Linked DNA regions of Azospirillum brasilense. The protein of the gene in region 4 binds, or shares a complex with, the protein of the main gene of each other region. Links are inferred from orthologs where the notes say so. Each region holds a gene or a part of one and is shown on either strand. Other genes may lie near its edges. The genes, in order: cyoA, cyoD, cyoC and ctaD.

Region 1 (6,140 bases), on a different replicon or contig from region 4:
CAGGATGTAGACTTCCGGGTGGCCCCAGATCCAGATCAGGTTCACGTACATCATCGGGCTGCCGCCGAGATCGTTCGTGAAGAAGTTCGTGCCGACATAGCGGTCCAGCGACAGCAGGACCAGCGTGGCGGTCAGGATCGGGAAGGAGGCGACGATCAGCACGTTGGTGCAGAGCGACGTCCAGGTGAAGACCGGCATCTTCATCATGGTCATGCCGGGGGCGCGCATCTTGACGATCGTGCAGATCAGGTTGATGCCGGACAATGTTGTTCCGACACCGGCGATCTGCAACGCCCAGATGTAATAGTCGACACCCGTCTCAGGGCTGTAGGCGATGTTGGACAGCGGCGGATAGGCCAGCCAGCCGGTGCGCGCGAACTCGCCGACGAACAGCGAGACCATGATCAGCACCGCACCGCCCACCGTCATCCAGAAGCTGAAGTTGTTCAGGAACGGGAAGGACACGTCGCGGGCGCCGATCTGCAGCGGCACCACGTAGTTCATCAGGCCCGTGACGAAGGGCATCGCCACGAAGAAGATCATGATGACGCCGTGGGCGGTGAAGATCTGGTCGTAATGGTGCGCGTTGAGGTAGCCCTCGCTGCCGCCGAAGGCGATGGCCTGCTGGAGGCGCATCATGATGGCGTCGGCGAAACCGCGCAGAAGCATGATCAGGCCCAGCACCATGTACATGATGCCGATGCGCTTGTGGTCGACGGTGGTGAACCACTCCTTCCAGAGATAGCCCCCACAACCGGAAATAGCTCAGCGCCGCGACGAGCGCGATGCCGCCCAGCACGACCGCGACGAAGGTCGCGACCACGATGGGCTCGTGATAGGGGAAGGACTCCAGGGTCAGACGCCCGAAGAGCGGATGGGTGGCGACGGTCGATGTGTCTAGCATGGCGGTTGGCCGCTCAGGGATTGGCCGTCAGCCGCGGCCCGAACACGGAGGCGGGCGCGGAGATCGGCGTGATGGAGGAGCGCGGCAGACCCGCGCCGGAAATCGGAGACTCGTCGGCGGGAGCGTTCAGCACGCCGAGCGACGACTCGACGGCGCGGCCGGTCAGTTCCTCGGTCGAGCAGATGCCCGCCACATAGACCGGCGCCGGGCCGAGAACGGCGGTGCCGCGGCGGGACAGCTTGTCGTGCATCAGCGGCATCACGTTGTCGATGCCGGCCAGGCCGAGGCCGCCCTTGGCGTCGATGGCCATCATGTCGTGCATGCACATCTTGCCCGGCTCGACGCACATCCCAACGATGGCCTTGAACAGGCCCGAGTCGACAGCGCCGTAACGGCGCACCGGCTCGTTCTCGCTGGGACGCTCAAGCTGGAGATAGCCGTCGCGGTCGAGCTTGCCACCGCCCGCCTTGATGTCCGCCACCCACTTGTCGAAGCCGTCGGCGGCCAGACCGTGGAAGGTGAAGCGCATGTGCGAGAAGCCGGCGCCGCTGTAGTTGGCGGAGAAGCCCTTGTAGCTGCCCGGCTCGTTGATGACGGCGTGCAGCTTCGTCTCCATGCCGGCCATGGCGTAGATCTGCCCGGCGAGCGCCGGGATGTAGAAGGAGTTCATCACCGTCGAGGAGGTGATGTTGAAGCGGATCGGGCGGTCCACCGGGGCGGCCACCTCGTTCACCGTGGCGATGCCGTATTCCGGGTAGATGAACAGCCACTTCCAGTCGAGCGCCACGACGTTGACGTCGAGCATCTTGGTGTCGGCCGGAACCGGGCGCCCGGCGGCGATGCGGTCGAGCGGGCGGTAGGGGTCGAGCAGGTGGGTCGCCATCCAGGTGAGGGCGCCCAGGCAGATGATGATGAGCAGCGGGGCCGCCCAGATCACCAGCTCCAACTGCGTCGAATGGTCCCAATCCGGGTCGTAGTCGGCCGTGCTATTCGACTGGCGGTAGCGCCACGCGAACAGCACCGTCAGCACCATCACCGGAATGATGATGAGAAGCATCAGGAGGGTGGAAATGGTGATGAGGTTGGCCTGTTGGCTCGCCACGTCGCCGGACGGGCTCATCACCACAAGGTTGCAGCCGCTCAAAACCGCCATCAGCGGCAGGAGGGCCAAGGCGCGGAAACGGGTCAAGGCAGGACCTGTCAGCAGGGGTTCGCTTTGGATTTGGGCGAAGAGCTAACCCCCACGGGCCGGGTCGGACATTGGACAATTTGTCCAATGCGCCGCGATTCCGCGCAGCCATTGACGCACATCAAGGCAATGCGTCCATGGGCGTGGCAGAATGCCGTTGCGGTGCCTATTTAATTCCCTCTGACGCAATTGCCAGACGGTGGGGGGACCATGGGATCATCGACCACGGCGACCGAACGGGACGCAAGGCTGGTCAATGCCCGCGACCACAGGGTGAATCCCGGTGAAATCGCGATTGGCGTCATCATCGGACGGACGTCCGAATTCTTCGATTTTTTCGTTTACGCCATCGCTTCGGTGATCGTCTTCCCGAAGCTGGTCTTTCCCTATCTTGACCCGCTGACCGGAACGTTGTGGTCCTTCGCGATTTTCGCGCTGGCCTTCGTCGCCCGCCCGGTGGGCAGCATGCTGTTCATGGCCATCGACCGTGCCCACGGGCGCGGCGCCAAGCTGACCCTGTCCCTGTTCCTGCTGGGGACCTCGACGGTCGCCATCGCCTTCCTGCCGAGCTACGAGCAGATCGGCGCGGCGGCGATCTGGCTGCTGGCGGCGGCCCGCATCGGCCAGGGCCTGGCGCTGGGCGGCGCCTGGGACGGCCTCGCCTCGCTGCTGGCGCTGAACGCGCCGGAGAACCGCCGCGGCTGGTACGCGATGATTCCGCAGCTTGGCGCCCCCATCGGGCTGATCGTGGCGAGCGCCCTCTTCGCCTATTTCGCCGGCAACCTGTCGGCTGAGGATTTCTTCAGCTGGGGCTGGCGCTACCCGTTCTTCGTGGCCTTCGCCATCAACGTGGTGGCGCTGTTCGCGCGGCTGCGCATTGTGGTGACGCCGGAATACACCCACCTGTTCGAAAGCCGCGAGCTTCAGCCGGTCCCGGTGACCGAGATGCTGCGCAACGAGGGCATGCGCGTCGTGCTGGGCGCCTTCGCCCCGCTGGCCAGCTTCGCGCTGTTCCACATGGTCACCGTCTTCCCGCTGTCCTGGATCTTCCTCTACACGCAGGACACGCCGGCGGACTTCCTGTTGATCGAGGTGGTCGGGGCCTTCTTCGGTCTGGGGGCCATCATCGCCTCCGGCTGGATCGCCGACCGCATCGGCCGCCGCACCCTGTTGGGAAGCTGCGCTGCGGCCATCGCGGTGTTCAGCGGCGTGGCGCCCTTGCTGCTGAACGGCGGGCCGCTGGGCGAGTTGGTCTTCATGATCGTCGGCTTCGTGATCCTGGGCCTGTCCTTCGGCCAGTCGTCCGGCGTGGTCGCGTCAGGCTTCACCCAGCGCTACCGCTACACCGGCGCGGCCATCACCTCGGACCTCGCCTGGCTGTTCGGGGCGGGCTTCGCGCCGCTGGTGGCGCTGGTGCTGTCTGCCAACTACGGCCTGTTCTCGGCCGGCGCCTACCTGCTGTCGGGTGCGGTCTGCACGTTGCTGGCCCTTTGGCTCAACAAGACGCTGGCGAAGTGACCTGAGTAAACGCCGGGAACCGGATCAGCCTCACCCTTGCGGGATGCGGCTGATCCGGTTCCGTTTTCTCACACAGAAGGCGCAGGACGACGAGTGGCGCTTGGCCGGGCCCGGCCGTCCACAAATCTTAGAGTTTGTGAGCCGCCGCACAGCGCCGGCCAGCAGCGCGGTCCGAATGAAAAGCGCGCAGGCTGGCACAAGGCACCCGGGTGCCTTTCATCAGGCCACCAGAGAGATCCCCAAAATTGCCCACTCGAACGCGCTTCGCTACCCGGCAGCGGTACGCCGTAATCCCGCGCGGCGGCTACCCCCGACTTTAATCGTCGTTAAGAGATCGGCGTGCATCCTGCCCTTACACACAGATCGGCAGGTCATCATGTCCCAGTACAATCCCGCTGTCGGCACCACCGAGACCGCTTCCTTCCCGCTCCCCCTCACCGCTCCGGCCCCGGCCAAGAAGCTGCGCGGCCTGCCGCTGGTCGCCCTGTGGGGCGGGCTGATCGCCGCTCCCTGGGTCATCCTTTACCAAGCCACCAAGCTGATGTTCTGAAACCGGCGGTCTTAGGCCGACAGCTCGGCCATGATCTCCGGCACCTGAGCCAGCAGCTCGCGGGCCAGGAAGCCCAGCGGGCCGCGGCGGGCCAGACGGTTGCCCGCCTCGCCATGCAGATGGACTCCCCAGATCGCCGCCTGGGCCGGGTCGGCGCCCCGCGCGGCCAGCCCGGCGATGACGCCCGCCAGCGTGTCGCCCGATCCAGACGTGGCAAGACCGACATTGCCGCCATCATAGGCCCACATGTGCCCGTCCGGCGTGGCGATGTGGGTGCAGGCGCCCTTCAGCACGACGATGACCTTGTGAAGGTCCGCGACGCGGCGGGCGGCGGCGGGCGGGTCGGCCTCCACCTCCTCCCGGCTGACTCCGGACAGGCCGGCCATCTCGCCGGCGTGCGGCGTGATGATCGTCCGCCCGCCGCGGCGGCACAGCGCTTCGTTGGCATTGTCCAGCCCCATCAGCGCCTCCGCGTCGATGACCAGAACGGGGCCGCCCTCCCCGTCCAGCCCGCCGATCAGCGCGCCGGTCAGGTCGGCGACCGCAAGCTTGTCCATCATGCCGGGACCGATCAGCACCGCGGTGCAGCGGGCCGCCCGCTCGCACAGCGTGCCCACGCAGTCAGGGGCGATGCCCCCCTCCGCCGTCTCATGCAGGCCGAGCACCAGGGCCTCCGGCACGGCGAGCCCGAGATGCGGGGCCACGCTGCGGCAGGTCGCCATCTGGAGTTTGCCCGCCCCGGCGCGCAGCGCCGCCGTTCCGGCCAGCAGCACGGCGCCCGGCACCTCCACGCTGCCGCCAATGACCAGCACCCGGCCCCGCCCGTCCTTGTCGGCGCCGTCGCCGGGGTGGGGAAGCGGCATGGAGCGCAGCAGGTCGCGGGTAACCGGAATCGAGTCGCTCATCGGAAAATTGCTCATCGGACGGCCGCGTTGGCGTCGGGTTCGGCGGTCAGCGGCGCCCCGGCCACCTCCAGCGGGGCGACGAAGTTGTAACGGCGAAGCTGCATCCGCCCGCTGTGCCCCTGGGCGGGATCGAAGGCGTATTCGGTGACCCCGCAATTCGCAACGTCGCCCTCGCGGTCGATGGCGAGGATCTGCTCCTCCGTCATGCCCTCCAACAGGTAGCGCAGGCACAGCACGACGACCTGATGGCTGACCACCAGCACGCGCTGCCCGCCATGGTGCAGGCTGATGGTGTCGAGCGCGCTGCGCAGCCGCAGGATCACATCGCACCAGCTCTCCCCGGCCGGCGGGCGGAAGTAGAACTTGCCGAGGAAGCGGCGGAACTCCGCCTGCTCCGGGTGCTCCTGCGCGATGCCCAGCCCGGTCAGCCGATCGAGGATGCCGAACTCCTTCTCGCGCAGCCGCTCGTCCACCACGAACTCCGTGGGTTCAACCGGCAGGCCGCCCCCGGCGTGGATGATCTCCGCCGTGCGTCGGGCGCGCAGATAAGGGGAGGTCAGAACCACGTCGGGCCGTTCGCCCGGCGGCAGCGCGGCGAACCAGCGCGCCAGCGCTTCGGACTGCTGCTCCCCCTGGCGGCTGAGCGGCACGTCGACGTCGCGCTCCGCGATGTCGATCCGCCCCAGCCCGGCGGCGTAGGCGGCGTCGCGCGCGACGTTCCCGGCGCTCTCCCCGTGACGGACGACCCAGAGCCTCTGCGGCCAGCGCTGCTGCATGGTGAACGACCCCTTCCCGCCTCAACCAAGGCTTTCAACGGGAAAAAGGCCGTTCCGTCACGCAGCAGCCCGTCATTCCGCGATCAGGCCGCGATCAGGCCGCGATCAGGCCGTCCGGCGCTCGAAGATGCGTTCGGCCGTGGACTTGCCGGGCCGCCAGGGCACGATGCTGATTGGGGCCGTCGGGTCGAGGCTGCCGTTCGCCCGCAGGCAATCGATGGCGGCCAGCGGCTCGTCCCCGTGGGGCAGGCCGGGCTGTTCGAGCAGATACCGGCGGTGGTTGTCGGTCACCGCCCAG
Region 2 (6,075 bases), on a different replicon or contig from region 4:
CGCAGTGCCATGTCCCCCAGACCGTGGCGCAGCCCATCGTCCCGAACACCTTCAGGGACATGGACAGCCTCATCAGCCGCCCGTCGGACGGGGGTGACCGGCGATGAAGCTGCCCGATTTCCTGCTGCGGCCCTGGCGGATCATCGCGGGGCCGAGCCGTTACCTCAGCCTCGGCTTCCTGACGCTGGGCGGCTTCCTGGCCGGCGTGATGTTCTGGGGCGGCTTCAACACCGCCCTGGAGGTTACCAACACCGAGAAGTTCTGCACGAGTTGCCACGAGATGCGGGACAACGTGTTCGAGGAGTTGAAGACCACCATCCACTTCACCAACCGTTCCGGCGTGCGGGCGACCTGCCCGGACTGCCATGTCCCCCACAACTGGACCGACAAGATCGCCCGCAAGATGCAGGCGTCAAAGGAGGTCTGGGGCAAGATCTTCGGCACCATCAGCACACGCGATAAGTTCGTGGAGAAGCGGCGCGAGTTGGCCGAGCATGAATGGGCGCGGCTGAAAGCCAACAATTCCCTGGAATGCCGCAACTGCCACAGCGCGGAATCGATGGACATCACCAAGCAGGGGGCGCGGGCAGCGCGCATCCACCAGCAATATCTGTTCAGCGGGCAGCGCACCTGCATCGATTGCCACAAGGGCATCGCCCACCGCCTGCCGAACATGGACGGCGTCCCGCCGGGCTGGAGCGAGGCGTCAAACGATACGGGCAGCGATACGGACGACCCGCTCGGCCGCTGGCTGGCCGACGCCACGCCGGGACCGGCGAACCCGCATTGAGCGGGTGGTGAAATCCCCTCTCCCCGGGAGGGAGAGGGGCAAATCGGCGCCGTTACTCGGCCTTGCCGTTGACGGCGTCCTTGAGGGCCTTGCCGGCGGAGAACTTCGGCGCCTTGGAGGCGGCGATCTTGATCTCCGCACCGGTCTGCGGGTTGCGGCCCGTGCGCTCGCCGCGCTCGGCGATCTCGAACTGGCCGAAGCCCGGCAGCTTGACCGTCTCCCCCTTGACCAGCGCGTCCTGCAGGCTCTCCAGAACCGCGTCCAGCGCCTTGCCGGCGTCGGCCTTCGTGCCGCCCAGCTTGCCGGCGATCGCGTCGATGAGATCGGCCTTCGTCATTCCCAAATTCCCCTTGTTCGTGGCGGAACCCCAGCATGTTCCAGGGCTCCAGGCGCCTCTGACCTACCCTGCCGGGCGGCAGCGCGCAAGATGCTCCCGCCCGGAATCGACCGGGCGCGACGCTGTGACCCGCAAAAAGTCGGCGATTCCCGCCAATCCGGCGGATTCGACTATGCCGAACAGGCGAGCCATGCCCCAACAGACGTCAGTTGACCAAGTCAATTGACCAGGGCGGCCTTGACCAGCACGGCGGCGCTTTCCGTGGTGTCACGCTTGTCCAGCTTCTTGGCGACCTCTTCGATCTCGGCCACCGGCATGACCCGGCGGGCCTGCTTGGCCGCGGTGACGAGGCGGCGCTGCGCGAGGCGGACCTGATCGCCCAGTTCGGTCAGCGTCTGGTAAGCCTTGCGGCGGGCCTGGGTGTCGATGCTGCCGCTCGTCTCGGTCGCGCGTTCGGTCGCAGCAGCCAGATCCTTGCACGACTGGAGGTACGTGGAGATGGCGTCCGTCAAAAGACGGCGGGCCTCGGTCCGCGGATCGGAGGGGCTGCTGCTCGACGTGGAAAGAGACACTTCACACTGCTCCTTGCTGCTGCGTATGACACACGACTGTAACAGGCCGTGAAAAATGGGCGGAGTGGCGGCCATTGTCCAGCGGCCATGCGCATCCTTTGACCGACTGGACAGGGGAACGCCCGTTCAGGGCACCTGCTTCTTCTCCAGCTTGCGGGCCAGGGTGCGCCGGTGCATGCCCAGGCGGCGGGCGGTTTCGGAGATGTTGAACCCGGTTTCCGCCAGGGTTTCGTGGATGCGCTCCCACTCCAGCGTCTTCAGCGAGGTCGCCCGCGCCCCCAGCGCGATGGAGGGGTCGCCCTCCGTCCGTTCGAAGGCCGCCTCGATATCGTCGGTGTTGGACGGCTTGGCGAGGTAATGGCAGGCGCCCAGCTTGATCGCCTCGACCGCCGTGGCGATGCTGGCGAAGCCGGTGAGGACGACGATCCGCGTCTCCGGGTCGTTGGCGTGCAATTCCCGAACGCATTCCAGGCCGGAGCCGTTGCCCAGCTTCAGGTCCACCACCGCGTAGGCGAAAGGCACCGTCTCCAGCAGGGTCCGCAGCCCGTCCAGGCTGTCGCACCAGTAGACCTGATAGCCCCGGCGCTCGAAGGAGCGGCGCAGGACCTTGGCGAAGGCCGCGTCGTCCTCCACCAGCACGAGGGAACGGTCAATCTCCATGGCTCTCTCCCGCGGACAGGGCGGCGAGCGGCAGGGTCATGGTGACGGAGGCGCCGCCGCCGGGGCGGTTGCGCGCGGCGACCGAGCCGCCCAGTTTGCGCACCACGTTGACCACCAGGAAGAGGCCCAGCCCGCCGCCGGGCCGTCCCTTGCTCGACCGGTAGGGTTTGCCGAATTCCGCCAGCATCCGCTCCTCGAAGCCGGGGCCGGCGTCGTTGACGGTCAGGACGAGGCTGTCCCCCTGCCGCCCGGCGGCGATGCCGACCCAGCCGGGAGACACCTCGAGCGCGTTGTCCAGGACGTTGAAGATCACCTGCTTCAGCGCGAGGTCGGAGATGATCCCCTCCCGCGAGCGGACGCTGTTGTCGTAATCGACGCAGGCCGGGGAGCGGCTGTCTTTCCATTCCTCCACCAGATCGTCGAGGAAGGCGGTCACGGTGGTGCGCAGTGTGCCCTCCCCCCGCGCCTCGCCGGAAGATAGCAGGATGCCCGACACGATGGCCTTGCAGCGGTCGATCTGGTTCTGCATCTCGGCGATGTCCTCGGCCATGTCGGGATCGCCCTTGACCACCGGCATCCGCCGCCAGTCGTTCACGATCACCGACAGCGTGGCGAGCGGCGTCCCCAGCTCGTGCGCGGCGCCGGAGGCGAGCAGGCCGAGGCGCACGATGTGGTCCTCCTCCATGGAGCGTTGGCGCAGATCGGCCAGATGGGCGTCGCGGGCGCGCAAGTTGCGGGTGATCTGGGTGATGAAGGGAACGATCAGGCTGGCCGTCAGCACGAAGCACAGGAACATGCCCTGGATGTGCAGCCCCAGCAGAAGCCCCTCCAGCCCCGGCGGCAGGGCCAGCGGGCGGTAGGCGCCGATCAGGAAGGTGAAGCAGGCCGTGGCGACCAGCACCAGCGCCCAGGCCGACCACGCCTCCAGCAGCACCGCCCCCAGCGTAATCTGCAGCAGGTAGAGCGAAATGAACGGGTTGGACGCGCCGCCGCTGAGGTAGAGCTGCACCGTGAGGGCCGACACGTCGATCAGCAGCTCCAGGAACAGCTGTGTGTTCGACACCGACGTCTGGCGGCGCAGATGCAGGACGCTGGCGATGTTCAGCGCGACCAAAAACAGGATCACCGCGCCCATCTGGTCGAGCGGCAGGGTGATGCCCATCCGGTAGTGCACGATCAGGATCGTCACCACCTGTCCGGCGACGGCGAGCCAGCGCAACTGCACCAGCAGGAACAGGTTTTTCTTGTCGGTGGTGTCGCGCACGGAAAACGTCTGGCCCTTCGCCGGCTTCCTTCGGTCCCCATTCATATGGGCACGATACCCCGGCTTGGCAGCCTTGCCATGAACTCCGGGTGGCCTTGTCAGCACAAAAAAGCCGGGTGGAAGAGTCCACGAGGAACCACTTCCCTCCTGCCGAAAGACCATGAAGAAAAAGAGACTACTTCTTCAACCCCGGCGGCGCCGTTCACTGCGCGCGACATAGAGCGACGCGGCGATCAGCATGAGCGCCAAGGCGAACCATGTCGCCGCATACACGAGGTGGTTGTTCCGGAACTTCAGGACGGTCAGCCCGCCGACCGGAAGGCCGCTTGGCGGGCTGGCCTCGGCGTCGATGAAGTAAGGGGCCGTCTCCGTCACGCCGCGGGCCGCCGCGATGGCCGCCACGTCGCGCGAGTACCAGCGGTCCTGCGCGGAATCGTTGGAACGCAGGAAGCCGCCCCCCGGCTCGGTCACCCGCAGCAGGCCGATGACGGTGGTGTCCGTATCGATCAGCCCGTCGGGGCGGCTGTCGGTGCTGCGCCGCTCGGGCGGCACGAAGCCCCGGTTGATCAGGACGGTGAAGCCCCGGTCGGTGCGCAAGGGTGTCAGCACCCAGAAGCCGCCGCCCCGTTCGGTCACCGCCTGGACCAGGGTTTCCTTGTCGTTGAGGAAACGCCCGGTGACGCCGACCCGCCGGTATTCCTGGCTGGCCGCCGTGACGGCTGGCCAGTCCTCCGGGCCGGGGGCGGGAACGGGGGCGGCCTGCGCCCGCTCCTCCACCCGCTGGATCAGGTCCAGCTTCCAGAACAGCCGCTCGACCTGCCAGACGCCGAGCGACGTGAAGACGGCGACCCCCGCCAGCGCCAGGACGCCGAGAAGGATCAGCCCCCGGCGCGGACGGGGGGTCGCCGTGCCAGTCACGGCAACTGGCTCGGGTCGTGGATCGGCATCATGTTGGTGTTCAGGTGGTACATCACCCACAGCGAACCGGCCAGCATGATGACAACGACGATGATCGTGAAGATCATCGACAGCATAGTCCACCCGCCTTCCGCACGTCCGTTCATGTGCAGGAAGAAGATCATGTGGACGACGACCTGGACGGCGGCGAGCGCCATGATCGCGATCGCGGTCATGTTCTTGTCCAGGATCGTCCCGTCCATGACCAGCCAGAAGGGAATGACCGTCAGGATCACCGACAGGACGAAGCCGATCAGGTAGCTGCCGAGCGTCCCGTGGGCGCCCTCGTGCTCCCCATGGCCGTGGTCGTGATGCCCGGCCCCATGGTGCCCGGAATGATGTTCGGCGTGAGAACTCATCGCAGCATTCCCATCAGATAGACGAAGGTGAAGACGCCGATCCAGATGACGTCCAGGAAGTGCCAGAACAGGCTGAGGCACATCAGGCGCCGGCGGTTGGCCGGGATCAGGCCGCGCTTGTTGACCTGCACCATCAGCGTCACCAGCCAGACGAGGCCGAAGGTGACGTGCAGGCCGTGGGTGCCGACCAGCGTGAAGAAGGACGACAGGAAGGCGCTGCGCTGCGGGGTCGCTCCGATGTGGATCAGGTGGGCGAACTCGTAGAGTTCGATCGCCAGGAAGGCGGCGCCGAACAGGCCGGTCACCGCCAGCCACAGCTGGGTCTGCGACACCCGCCCCTTCTCCATCGCCAGCATGGCGAAGCCATAGGTGATGGAGGAGAACAGCAGCATGGCGGTGTTCAGCGCCACCAGCGGCAGGTCGAACAGGTCCTTGGGCGACGGCCCGGCGGCGTAGTTGCCGCCGAGCACGCCGTAGGTCGCGAACAGCACCGCGAAGATGAGGCAGTCGCTCATCAGGTAGATCCAGAAGCCCAGCATGGTGCTGGAGCCTTCGGGGTGCGCGTGCTCGTCCACAACGTGGAACACCGGAGCCTGGCTGCGGGGCCGCTCGGCTGTCAGGGTCGTGCTCATGCTTTACACCTGCCCGGAGAGGAGACGGGTCCGCTCGTTCTCGGTCCGCACCACCACGTCCGCCGGGATGTGGAAGTCGCGGTGATAGTTGAAGGTGTGGTGGATGGCCGCCGCCAGCAGGGCGACGAAGCTCACCGCCGCCAGCCACCAGATGTACCAGACCAGGGCGAAGCCGAGGACCACGCTGATCCCGGCCAGGATCACGCCGGTGCCGCTGTTGCTGGGCATGTGGATCGCCTTGTAGCCGCCCAGCGGACGCTTGTAGCCGCGCTTCTTCATGTCCCACCACGCGTCGTTGTCGTGGATCATCGGCGTGAAGGCGAAGTTGTAGTCCGGCGGCGGCGAGGAGGTCGCCCATTCCAGGGTGCGGCCGTCCCACGGGTCGCCCGTGCGGTCGACCAGCTCACGGCGCTTCCAGACGCTGACGGCGATCTGGAGGAGGAAGGCACCGATGCCCGCCGCGATCAGAACGGCGCCCACCGCGGCGATCTGGAACCAGATCTG
Region 3 (2,822 bases), on a different replicon or contig from region 4:
GAGGAACCACTTCCCTCCTGCCGAAAGACCATGAAGAAAAAGAGACTACTTCTTCAACCCCGGCGGCGCCGTTCACTGCGCGCGACATAGAGCGACGCGGCGATCAGCATGAGCGCCAAGGCGAACCATGTCGCCGCATACACGAGGTGGTTGTTCCGGAACTTCAGGACGGTCAGCCCGCCGACCGGAAGGCCGCTTGGCGGGCTGGCCTCGGCGTCGATGAAGTAAGGGGCCGTCTCCGTCACGCCGCGGGCCGCCGCGATGGCCGCCACGTCGCGCGAGTACCAGCGGTCCTGCGCGGAATCGTTGGAACGCAGGAAGCCGCCCCCCGGCTCGGTCACCCGCAGCAGGCCGATGACGGTGGTGTCCGTATCGATCAGCCCGTCGGGGCGGCTGTCGGTGCTGCGCCGCTCGGGCGGCACGAAGCCCCGGTTGATCAGGACGGTGAAGCCCCGGTCGGTGCGCAAGGGTGTCAGCACCCAGAAGCCGCCGCCCCGTTCGGTCACCGCCTGGACCAGGGTTTCCTTGTCGTTGAGGAAACGCCCGGTGACGCCGACCCGCCGGTATTCCTGGCTGGCCGCCGTGACGGCTGGCCAGTCCTCCGGGCCGGGGGCGGGAACGGGGGCGGCCTGCGCCCGCTCCTCCACCCGCTGGATCAGGTCCAGCTTCCAGAACAGCCGCTCGACCTGCCAGACGCCGAGCGACGTGAAGACGGCGACCCCCGCCAGCGCCAGGACGCCGAGAAGGATCAGCCCCCGGCGCGGACGGGGGGTCGCCGTGCCAGTCACGGCAACTGGCTCGGGTCGTGGATCGGCATCATGTTGGTGTTCAGGTGGTACATCACCCACAGCGAACCGGCCAGCATGATGACAACGACGATGATCGTGAAGATCATCGACAGCATAGTCCACCCGCCTTCCGCACGTCCGTTCATGTGCAGGAAGAAGATCATGTGGACGACGACCTGGACGGCGGCGAGCGCCATGATCGCGATCGCGGTCATGTTCTTGTCCAGGATCGTCCCGTCCATGACCAGCCAGAAGGGAATGACCGTCAGGATCACCGACAGGACGAAGCCGATCAGGTAGCTGCCGAGCGTCCCGTGGGCGCCCTCGTGCTCCCCATGGCCGTGGTCGTGATGCCCGGCCCCATGGTGCCCGGAATGATGTTCGGCGTGAGAACTCATCGCAGCATTCCCATCAGATAGACGAAGGTGAAGACGCCGATCCAGATGACGTCCAGGAAGTGCCAGAACAGGCTGAGGCACATCAGGCGCCGGCGGTTGGCCGGGATCAGGCCGCGCTTGTTGACCTGCACCATCAGCGTCACCAGCCAGACGAGGCCGAAGGTGACGTGCAGGCCGTGGGTGCCGACCAGCGTGAAGAAGGACGACAGGAAGGCGCTGCGCTGCGGGGTCGCTCCGATGTGGATCAGGTGGGCGAACTCGTAGAGTTCGATCGCCAGGAAGGCGGCGCCGAACAGGCCGGTCACCGCCAGCCACAGCTGGGTCTGCGACACCCGCCCCTTCTCCATCGCCAGCATGGCGAAGCCATAGGTGATGGAGGAGAACAGCAGCATGGCGGTGTTCAGCGCCACCAGCGGCAGGTCGAACAGGTCCTTGGGCGACGGCCCGGCGGCGTAGTTGCCGCCGAGCACGCCGTAGGTCGCGAACAGCACCGCGAAGATGAGGCAGTCGCTCATCAGGTAGATCCAGAAGCCCAGCATGGTGCTGGAGCCTTCGGGGTGCGCGTGCTCGTCCACAACGTGGAACACCGGAGCCTGGCTGCGGGGCCGCTCGGCTGTCAGGGTCGTGCTCATGCTTTACACCTGCCCGGAGAGGAGACGGGTCCGCTCGTTCTCGGTCCGCACCACCACGTCCGCCGGGATGTGGAAGTCGCGGTGATAGTTGAAGGTGTGGTGGATGGCCGCCGCCAGCAGGGCGACGAAGCTCACCGCCGCCAGCCACCAGATGTACCAGACCAGGGCGAAGCCGAGGACCACGCTGATCCCGGCCAGGATCACGCCGGTGCCGCTGTTGCTGGGCATGTGGATCGCCTTGTAGCCGCCCAGCGGACGCTTGTAGCCGCGCTTCTTCATGTCCCACCACGCGTCGTTGTCGTGGATCATCGGCGTGAAGGCGAAGTTGTAGTCCGGCGGCGGCGAGGAGGTCGCCCATTCCAGGGTGCGGCCGTCCCACGGGTCGCCCGTGCGGTCGACCAGCTCACGGCGCTTCCAGACGCTGACGGCGATCTGGAGGAGGAAGGCACCGATGCCCGCCGCGATCAGAACGGCGCCCACCGCGGCGATCTGGAACCAGATCTGGAGCGACGGGTCCTCGAACACGCGCAGGCGGCGGGTGACGCCCATCAGGCCCAGAACATAGAGCGGCATGAAGGCGACCCAGAAGCCGACCACCCAGCACCAGAAGGAGACCTTGCCCCAGAACGGGTCGAGCCGGAAGCCGAAGGCCTTGGGCCACCAGTAGTAGATGCCGGCGAACAGGCCGAACAGCACGCCGCCGATGATGACGTTGTGGAAGTGGGCGATCAGGAACAGGCTGTTGTGCAGGACGAAGTCCGCCGGCGGGACGGCCAGCAGCACGCCCGTCATGCCGCCGACCACGAAGGTCAGCATGAAGGCGACGGTCCACATCATCGGCAGCTCAAAGCGGATGCGGCCGCGGTACATGGTGAACAGCCAGTTGAAGATCTTCGCACCCGTCGGGATCGAGATGATCATCGTCGTGATGCCGAAGAACGAGTTCACGCTGGCGCCCGACCCCATGGTGAAGAAGTGGTGCAGCCACACCAGGTAGGACAGGA
Region 4 (6,237 bases):
CCACCCGCATCGCCACCCTGCGCGGCCTGGACGACGAGCGGGAACTGCTCGACCGGCTGACCCTGCTGGCCGCCCAGACCGAGCAGATCGCGGCGGAGACCGCCTACCGCTTCGGCGCGGCGCGGGCTTACTACAACCTCGTGGAAAAGCGCATCGTCGAGTTGCGCGAGATCCGCATCGAGGGGCTGCCCACGGTGGGCGAGTTCATGGACCGCCGCCTCGCCCCGGCGATCCGCACCTGCGAGGCGGTGGAATCGCGGCTGCAGGCGCTGTCCCAGCGCGTGGCCCGCGCCAGCGACCTGCTGCGCACCCGCGTGGAGATCGCCGTGGAGGGACAGAACGCTGAGCTTCTCCTCTCCATGGACAAGCGGGCGCAGCTGCAGCTCCGCCTGCAGGAGACGGTGGAGGGGCTGTCGGTGGTGGCGATCAGCTACTACCTCGTCGGCATCGTCGGCTACGCCGCAAAGGGCGTGAAGGGACTCGGGATGAAAGTCGATCCCGACCTGCTCGTTGGCCTGATGATTCCCATCGTCATCGCCTTCGTCTGGTCCGGCGTGCGCCGAATCCGCAAGGTCATCACCAGCGGGCACTGACGGCCGCGGAACTTTTGCGTCCCAACACGGTGGTGGGTTACCGCAGCGCAAACGGCGACCGGATGGCGCCGTCCGCGCAAGGTCGCTTGCGCCCCACACAAGGGACGTGCAAGCCTAAAAACTTGATTTTCCGAGACAATTCGCTGTACCATCAAACTGCGACAGCTTGTCGCAGTGCGAAGCCGATACGGAAGCTCAACTTCTGTTCTGATGCGGGCTTGAAACCGGCATTGCGCCTATGTCCTTCGTGTAGGGACGCCTGACTTGTACCCAAGCGCAGTGCAGGGTTAAGCTCGCGCTGCGGGGACCGTGCCACCCACAAACGGCACGATCCCTGCATAGACCGGCACCGTCGCAACGCCCGGACGCGCAACCGCCCGACAGGGGTGGAACGCACCAGGGAAACAGGGGCGAAGGCGGGTCCGGCGGGAAGGGACGACCGCCGTCCGCGACCGCGGGCGGCGGACAACGAAGAGGGTGGGGATGAAGACGCAGACCCTGAACGCTGCCGTTCTGGCGGCGCTGACATCTTTGTGTGGATTTGCCGCGACCGGTTCCGCCGCCGAACCCCACCCCTGGCAATTGGGGCTTCAGGAGGCAGCCACCCCGGTCAAGCACGCCATGGACTCGTTCCACGACCTGCTGACGGTGATCATCGTCGCCATCGTCATTTTCGTGGCGGGGCTGCTGGCCTGGGTGGCGCTGCGCTTCAACGCCAAGAAGAACGCCGTGCCGTCCACCACCTCGCACCACACGGTGCTGGAGATCGCTTGGACGGTCATTCCGGTCATCATCCTGATCGTCATCGCCGTGCCGTCCTTCAAGCTGCTCTATCAGGCCGAGCGGGTGCCGGAGGCGGAGATGACCATCAAGGTCACGGGACGGCAGTGGTTCTGGGACTATGAGTATCCCGACCACGGCAACATCGCCTTCTCCAGCTACATGGTCCAGGATTCGGAGTTGAAGCCCGGCCAGAAGCGCCTGCTGGAGGTCGACAACCGCGTGATCCTGCCGGTCGGCACGACCGTGCGCGTGCTGGTCACCGCGGGCGACGTCATCCATTCCTGGGCGGTGCCGAGCTTCGGCGTGAAGAAGGACGCCGTGCCGGGCCGCGCCAACGAGACGTGGGTGCGGATCGAGAAGGAAGGCGTCTATTACGGCCAGTGTTCCGAGATCTGCGGCGTGAACCACGCCTTCATGCCGATCGCGGTCGAGGCCGTCTCGAAGGAGGCCTTCAACCAGTGGGTCGAGAAGGCCAAGACCGCTTACGGCGCCCCCGACACCAAGCGCGACGTTGCCGAGGCACCGTCCGCCGGGGCCGTCCAGTAAGCCTCATGCTTTGGATGCAGCGGCACCTCAAAGAAAAATCATTCCGCCGACGCGAGGGTTTAGAGACATGGCAAACGCCAATCCGGGGGAAGCGCAGGGACACGGCCACGGGCATGACCATGACCACCACATGCCGGGCTTCGTCGAGCGTTGGTTCTTCTCCACGAACCACAAGGACATCGGGACGCTCTACCTGATCTTCTCGGTGATCGCCGGGCTGATCGGCGGGTTGTTCTCGGTCATCATGCGGCTGGAACTCCAGTCGCCGGGCCTGCAGTTCGTCAGCGACGGGCAGGTCTGGAACGTGCTGATCACCGCGCACGGCCTGATCATGGTGTTCTTCGTGGTGATGCCGGCGCTGATCGGCGGCTTCGGAAATTGGTTCGTGCCGCTGATGATCGGTGCGCCAGACATGGCCTTCCCGCGGCTGAACAACATCAGCTTCTGGCTGATCGTCCCGGCCTTCCTGCTGCTGCTGGGCTCCGCCTTCGTGGGGCAGGGTGCAGGCACCGGCTGGACGATCTATCCGCCGCTGTCCTCGCCGCTGGGCCACAGCGGGCCGTCGGTGGACATGGCGATCTTCGCCCTTCACCTCGCGGGTGCCTCGTCGATCCTGGGTGCGGTGAACTTCATCACCACCATCTTCAACATGCGCGCGCCGGGCATGACGCTGCACAAGATGCCGCTGTTCGTGTGGGCGATGCTGGTGACGGCCTTCCTGCTGCTGCTGGCCGTGCCGGTGCTGGGCGGCGCCATCACCATGCTGCTGACCGACCGCAACTTCGGCACCAGCTTCTTCAACCCGGAGGGCGGCGGCGACCCGATCCTGTTCCAGCACCTGTTCTGGTTCTTCGGCCACCCCGAAGTCTACATCATGATCCTGCCGGCCTTCGGCATCATCAGCCACATCGTCTCGACCTTCTCGCACAAGCCGGTCTTCGGCTACCTGGGCATGGCCTACGCGATGGTCGCCATCGGCGTGGTCGGCTTCGTGGTGTGGGCGCACCACATGTACACGGTGGGGCTGGACGTCGACACCAAGGCCTACTTCACCGCCGCCACGATGATCATCGCGGTGCCGACGGGCGTGAAGATCTTCTCCTGGATCGCCACCATGTGGGGCGGGTCGATCGAGTTCAAGGTGCCGATGCTGTGGGCGCTCGGCTTCATCTTCCTGTTCACCGTCGGCGGCGTAACCGGCGTGGTGCTGGCCAACGGCGGCATGGACATCGTGCTGCACGACACCTACTACGTCGTCGCGCACTTCCACTACGTGCTGTCGCTGGGCGCGGTCTTCTCGATCTTTGCCGGCTGGTACTACTGGATCGGCAAGATGTCGGGGCGCCAGTATCCGGAGTTCTGGGGCAAGGTTCACTTCTGGACGACCTTCATCGGCGTGAACCTGGTCTTCTTCCCGCAGCATTTCCTGGGTCTGGCCGGCATGCCGCGCCGCATCCCGGACTATCCAGACGCCTACGCCGGCTGGAACATGGTTTCCTCGTTCGGGGCGTATCTCTCCTTTGCGTCCACGCTTCTCTTCGTGTGGATCGCGTACAAGACCCTGCGCAGCGGCGAAAAGGTCGAGGCCGCCTATTGGGGACCGCAGGCCGGCACGCTGGAGTGGACCGTGAGTTCGCCCCCGCCGTTCCACGCCTTCGAAACGCTGCCGCAGGTGAAGTGACCATCGGTCGTGACCCATCGGTCGTGGCCATGACGCCGGGGGAGCCGGGAAGCTCTCTCCGGCCGGAGGATAGTGAAGTATGACGGACCTGAGCATTGAACGGGTCTCGACAGGTCCGGTCTCCGGATCGACGCCGGGTGACTACATCGAGTTGCTGAAGCCGCGGGTGATGTCGCTCGTGGTGTTCACCGGGCTGGCCGGCATCGTGCTGGCGCCCGGCCACATCCATCCCGTGCTGGCGGCGGTGGCGGTGCTGTGCATCGCGGTCGGAGCCGGGGCCTCGGGCGCCATCAACATGTGGTACGACCGCGACATCGACGCGGTTATGTCGCGCACCGTCCGCCGCCCGATCCCGTCGGGTCGGGTGGAGCCGGACAACGCGCTGGCCTTCGGGGTGATCCTGGCCGCGGCGTCGGTCGTGGTGATGGGGTTGGCGGTCAATTGGGCGGCATCGGCGCTGCTGGCGATGACCATTGGCTTCTACGTCTTCGTCTACACGATGTGGCTGAAGCGGCGGACTCCGCAGAACATCGTGATCGGCGGAGCGGCCGGCGCCTTTCCGCCGATGATCGGCTGGGCGGCGGTGACGGGCGGGGTGGAGTTGCCCTCGATCCTGCTGTTCCTGCTGATCTTCCTGTGGACGCCGCCGCATTTCTGGGCGCTGGCGCTGTTCCGCAACGGCGACTACACGCGCGCCGGGGTGCCGATGATGCCGGTGGTCGCCGGTCCCGACGCCACCAAGCGGCAGATGCTGGCCTACACGCTGGTCCTGCTGCCGGTCGCCGTGGCGCCGTACTTCCTGGGCATTGGCGGTCTTGCCTATCTGATCGGGTCGAGCCTGCTGGGCGCCTTCTTCGTGCTGTGCGCGGTCCGCGTGCTGCGCGCCACCGACGACAAGCCGGCCAAGCAGATGTTCGGCTTCTCGATCCTCTACCTGTTCCTGCTGTTCGCCCTGCTGATGGGCGAGCATCTGGTGACCGGAATCCTGACGACCGGAGGCGGGGCATGACGATCATGGATGAATCCCACGAGGAACGCCGCAAGCGTCTGCGCGGGCGCAACTACGCGGTTCTGGCCGCGCTGATCGGGCTGGTGGTGATGTTCTACGTCATCACGCTGGTGCGGATGGGCGGTCACTGACCACGGAACGCCAAGCGGACAAACGGCAGGGAGGAAGCGGCGCCATGAGCGACCGGCCTGAAAGCGACAAGGGGCTCCGGCGGAAGAACCGCCTGTTCATGGCCGGGCTGTTCGGCCTCGTCTTCGGGATGGTCGGGCTGGCCTACGCCTCGGTGCCGCTCTACGCGCTGTTCTGTCAGGTGACCGGCTTCGGCGGCACCACCCAGCGGGCCGACGCAGCACCGGCGCGGCAGGTCGACCGCGTCATCAAGGTCCGCTTCAACGCCGACGTGAACCAGTCGCTGCCCTGGCGCTTCAAGCCGGAGCAGAAGGAACTGGCGGTGAAGCTGGGCGAGATGGGGTTGGCCGCCTATCAGGCCGCCAACCGGACCGACCGGGCCACCGTGGGCACCGCGCTCTACAACGTCACGCCGGACAAGGCCGGCAAGTACTTCAACAAGATCGAGTGCTTCTGCTTCACCGAGCAGGTGCTGGAGCCCGGTCAGTCGGTGGACATGCCGGTGGCCTTCTTCGTCGATCCGGCGCTGGCCGACGATCCGGCGATGGAGGACGTGACCACCATCACGCTGTCCTACACCTTCTTCCGCGCCAAGGACGAGACCCAGGTGCTGGCGCAGCACGCGACGCAGGCCGCGGGTGCGAAAGGCACCGGGACCGCGGCGAACTGAGGACGCAGTTTAAAAAGAGACAGTCTGAACAGAGAATTAGGGCTGAACGAAGAAATCGGGCGAAACAAACCGGGGTTGGAAAGAGACGATGGCCGACATCACGCACGCGCACATGCCGCATCCCCCAGCCTCCGCGCACGGCGCGGGCGAGGGCTCCGGCATCCCGCATCCTTACCATCTGGTGAAGCCGAGCCCCTGGCCCCTGCTTGGCGCCTTCGCGGCCGGGCTGTTCGCGACGGGCATGGTCATTTACATGCACGGCGGCGGCTGGCTGCTGGCAGCCCTCGGCTTCGTGTCCATCCTGGGCGTGATGTTCGGCTGGTGGCGCGACGTCATCAAGGAGGCGGTGCGCGAGAAGGCGCACACCCCGGTGGTGAAGATCGGCCTGCGCTACGGCATGGCGCTGTTCATCGCCTCGGAGGTGATGTTCTTCGCCGCCTTCTTCTGGGCCTTCTACGACGCGGCGCTCTACCCCAAGGTGTTCGCCGAGAACCCGCACGGCGTCTGGCCGCCGCCGAACATCACGGTGCTGGAGACCTTCCACCTGCCGCTGATGATGACGCTGATCCTGCTGCTGTCGGGCGTCACCGTCACCTGGGCGCACCACGCCATCCTCGAGGGCCGCAACAAGGAGGCGTCGCGCGCGCTGGGCCTGACCGTCCTGCTGGGGGTGATGTTCACCTTCTTCCAGGGCTGGGAATACGCCCACGCCGCCTTCGGCTTCACCCAGGGCATCTACCCGTCGACCTTCTACATGGCGACCGGCTTCCACGGCTTCCACGTCATCATCGGGACCATTTTCCTGGCGGTCTGCTGGTTCCGCACC

Evidence for each region.
Region 1: the proteins of ctaD (region 4) and cyoA are in contact, whole or in part, in a solved structure (PDB 7CUB), measured with the Escherichia coli proteins. The link is inferred for Azospirillum brasilense from one-to-one orthologs.
Region 2: the proteins of ctaD (region 4) and cyoD are in contact, whole or in part, in a solved structure (PDB 7CUB), measured with the Escherichia coli proteins. The link is inferred for Azospirillum brasilense from one-to-one orthologs.
Region 3: the proteins of ctaD (region 4) and cyoC are in contact, whole or in part, in a solved structure (PDB 7CUB), measured with the Escherichia coli proteins. The link is inferred for Azospirillum brasilense from one-to-one orthologs.

The regions. Positions count from the first base shown.
Region 1 is NZ_CP059452.1:610,048-616,187, forward strand. The notes cover bases 6-2,907. They hold cyoA (ubiquinol oxidase subunit II), read right to left. Parts: upstream 2,094-2,907; coding sequence 918-2,093; downstream 6-917. Other genes in these bases: H1Q64_RS29230 (MFS transporter), read left to right, coding at 2,304-2,907. Outside these bases: more of H1Q64_RS29230, read left to right, coding at 2,908-3,611; H1Q64_RS29235 (hypothetical protein), read left to right, coding at 3,988-4,161; H1Q64_RS29240 (NAD(P)H-hydrate dehydratase), read right to left, coding at 4,173-5,066; H1Q64_RS29245 (histidine phosphatase family protein), read right to left, coding at 5,078-5,842; H1Q64_RS29250 (hypothetical protein), read right to left, coding at 5,948-6,140. UniProt on the Escherichia coli protein: Cytochrome bo(3) ubiquinol terminal oxidase is the component of the aerobic respiratory chain of E.coli that predominates when cells are grown at high aeration.
Region 2 is NZ_CP059452.1:603,370-609,444, forward strand. The notes cover bases 3,239-6,075. They hold cyoD (cytochrome o ubiquinol oxidase subunit IV), read right to left. Parts: upstream 4,940-6,075; coding sequence 4,538-4,939; downstream 3,239-4,537. Other genes in these bases: H1Q64_RS29200 (ATP-binding protein), read right to left, coding at 3,239-3,623; H1Q64_RS29205 (SURF1 family protein), read right to left, coding at 3,807-4,541; cyoC (cytochrome o ubiquinol oxidase subunit III), read right to left, coding at 4,936-5,571. In the rest of the region: H1Q64_RS29175 (nitrate reductase cytochrome c-type subunit), read left to right, coding at 1-107; H1Q64_RS29180 (NapC/NirT family cytochrome c), read left to right, coding at 104-790; H1Q64_RS29185 (HU family DNA-binding protein), read right to left, coding at 843-1,127; H1Q64_RS29190 (hypothetical protein), read right to left, coding at 1,346-1,699; H1Q64_RS29195 (response regulator transcription factor), read right to left, coding at 1,826-2,359; more of H1Q64_RS29200, read right to left, coding at 2,349-3,238. UniProt on the Escherichia coli protein: Cytochrome bo(3) ubiquinol terminal oxidase is the component of the aerobic respiratory chain of E.coli that predominates when cells are grown at high aeration.
Region 3 is NZ_CP059452.1:607,123-609,944, forward strand. What follows is about bases 1-2,818. They hold cyoC (cytochrome o ubiquinol oxidase subunit III), read right to left. Parts: upstream 1,819-2,818; coding sequence 1,183-1,818; downstream 1-1,182. Other genes in these bases: H1Q64_RS29205 (SURF1 family protein), read right to left, coding at 54-788; cyoD (cytochrome o ubiquinol oxidase subunit IV), read right to left, coding at 785-1,186. UniProt on the Escherichia coli protein: Cytochrome bo(3) ubiquinol terminal oxidase is the component of the aerobic respiratory chain of E.coli that predominates when cells are grown at high aeration.
Region 4 is NZ_CP059449.1:1,992,687-1,998,923, forward strand. Bases 1,298-4,296 are described here. They hold ctaD (cytochrome c oxidase subunit I), read left to right. Parts: upstream 1,298-1,989; coding sequence 1,990-3,603; downstream 3,604-4,296. Other genes in these bases: coxB (cytochrome c oxidase subunit II), read left to right, coding at 1,298-1,922; cyoE (heme o synthase), read left to right, coding at 3,683-4,296. Also shown: H1Q64_RS09430 (DUF3422 family protein), read left to right, coding at 1-593; more of coxB, read left to right, coding at 1,077-1,297; more of cyoE, read left to right, coding at 4,297-4,612; H1Q64_RS33810 (hypothetical protein), read left to right, coding at 4,609-4,743; H1Q64_RS09450 (cytochrome c oxidase assembly protein), read left to right, coding at 4,788-5,411; H1Q64_RS09455 (cytochrome c oxidase subunit 3), read left to right, coding at 5,500-6,237. UniProt on the Escherichia coli protein: Cytochrome bo(3) ubiquinol oxidase is the terminal enzyme in the aerobic respiratory chain of E.coli that predominates when cells are grown at high aeration.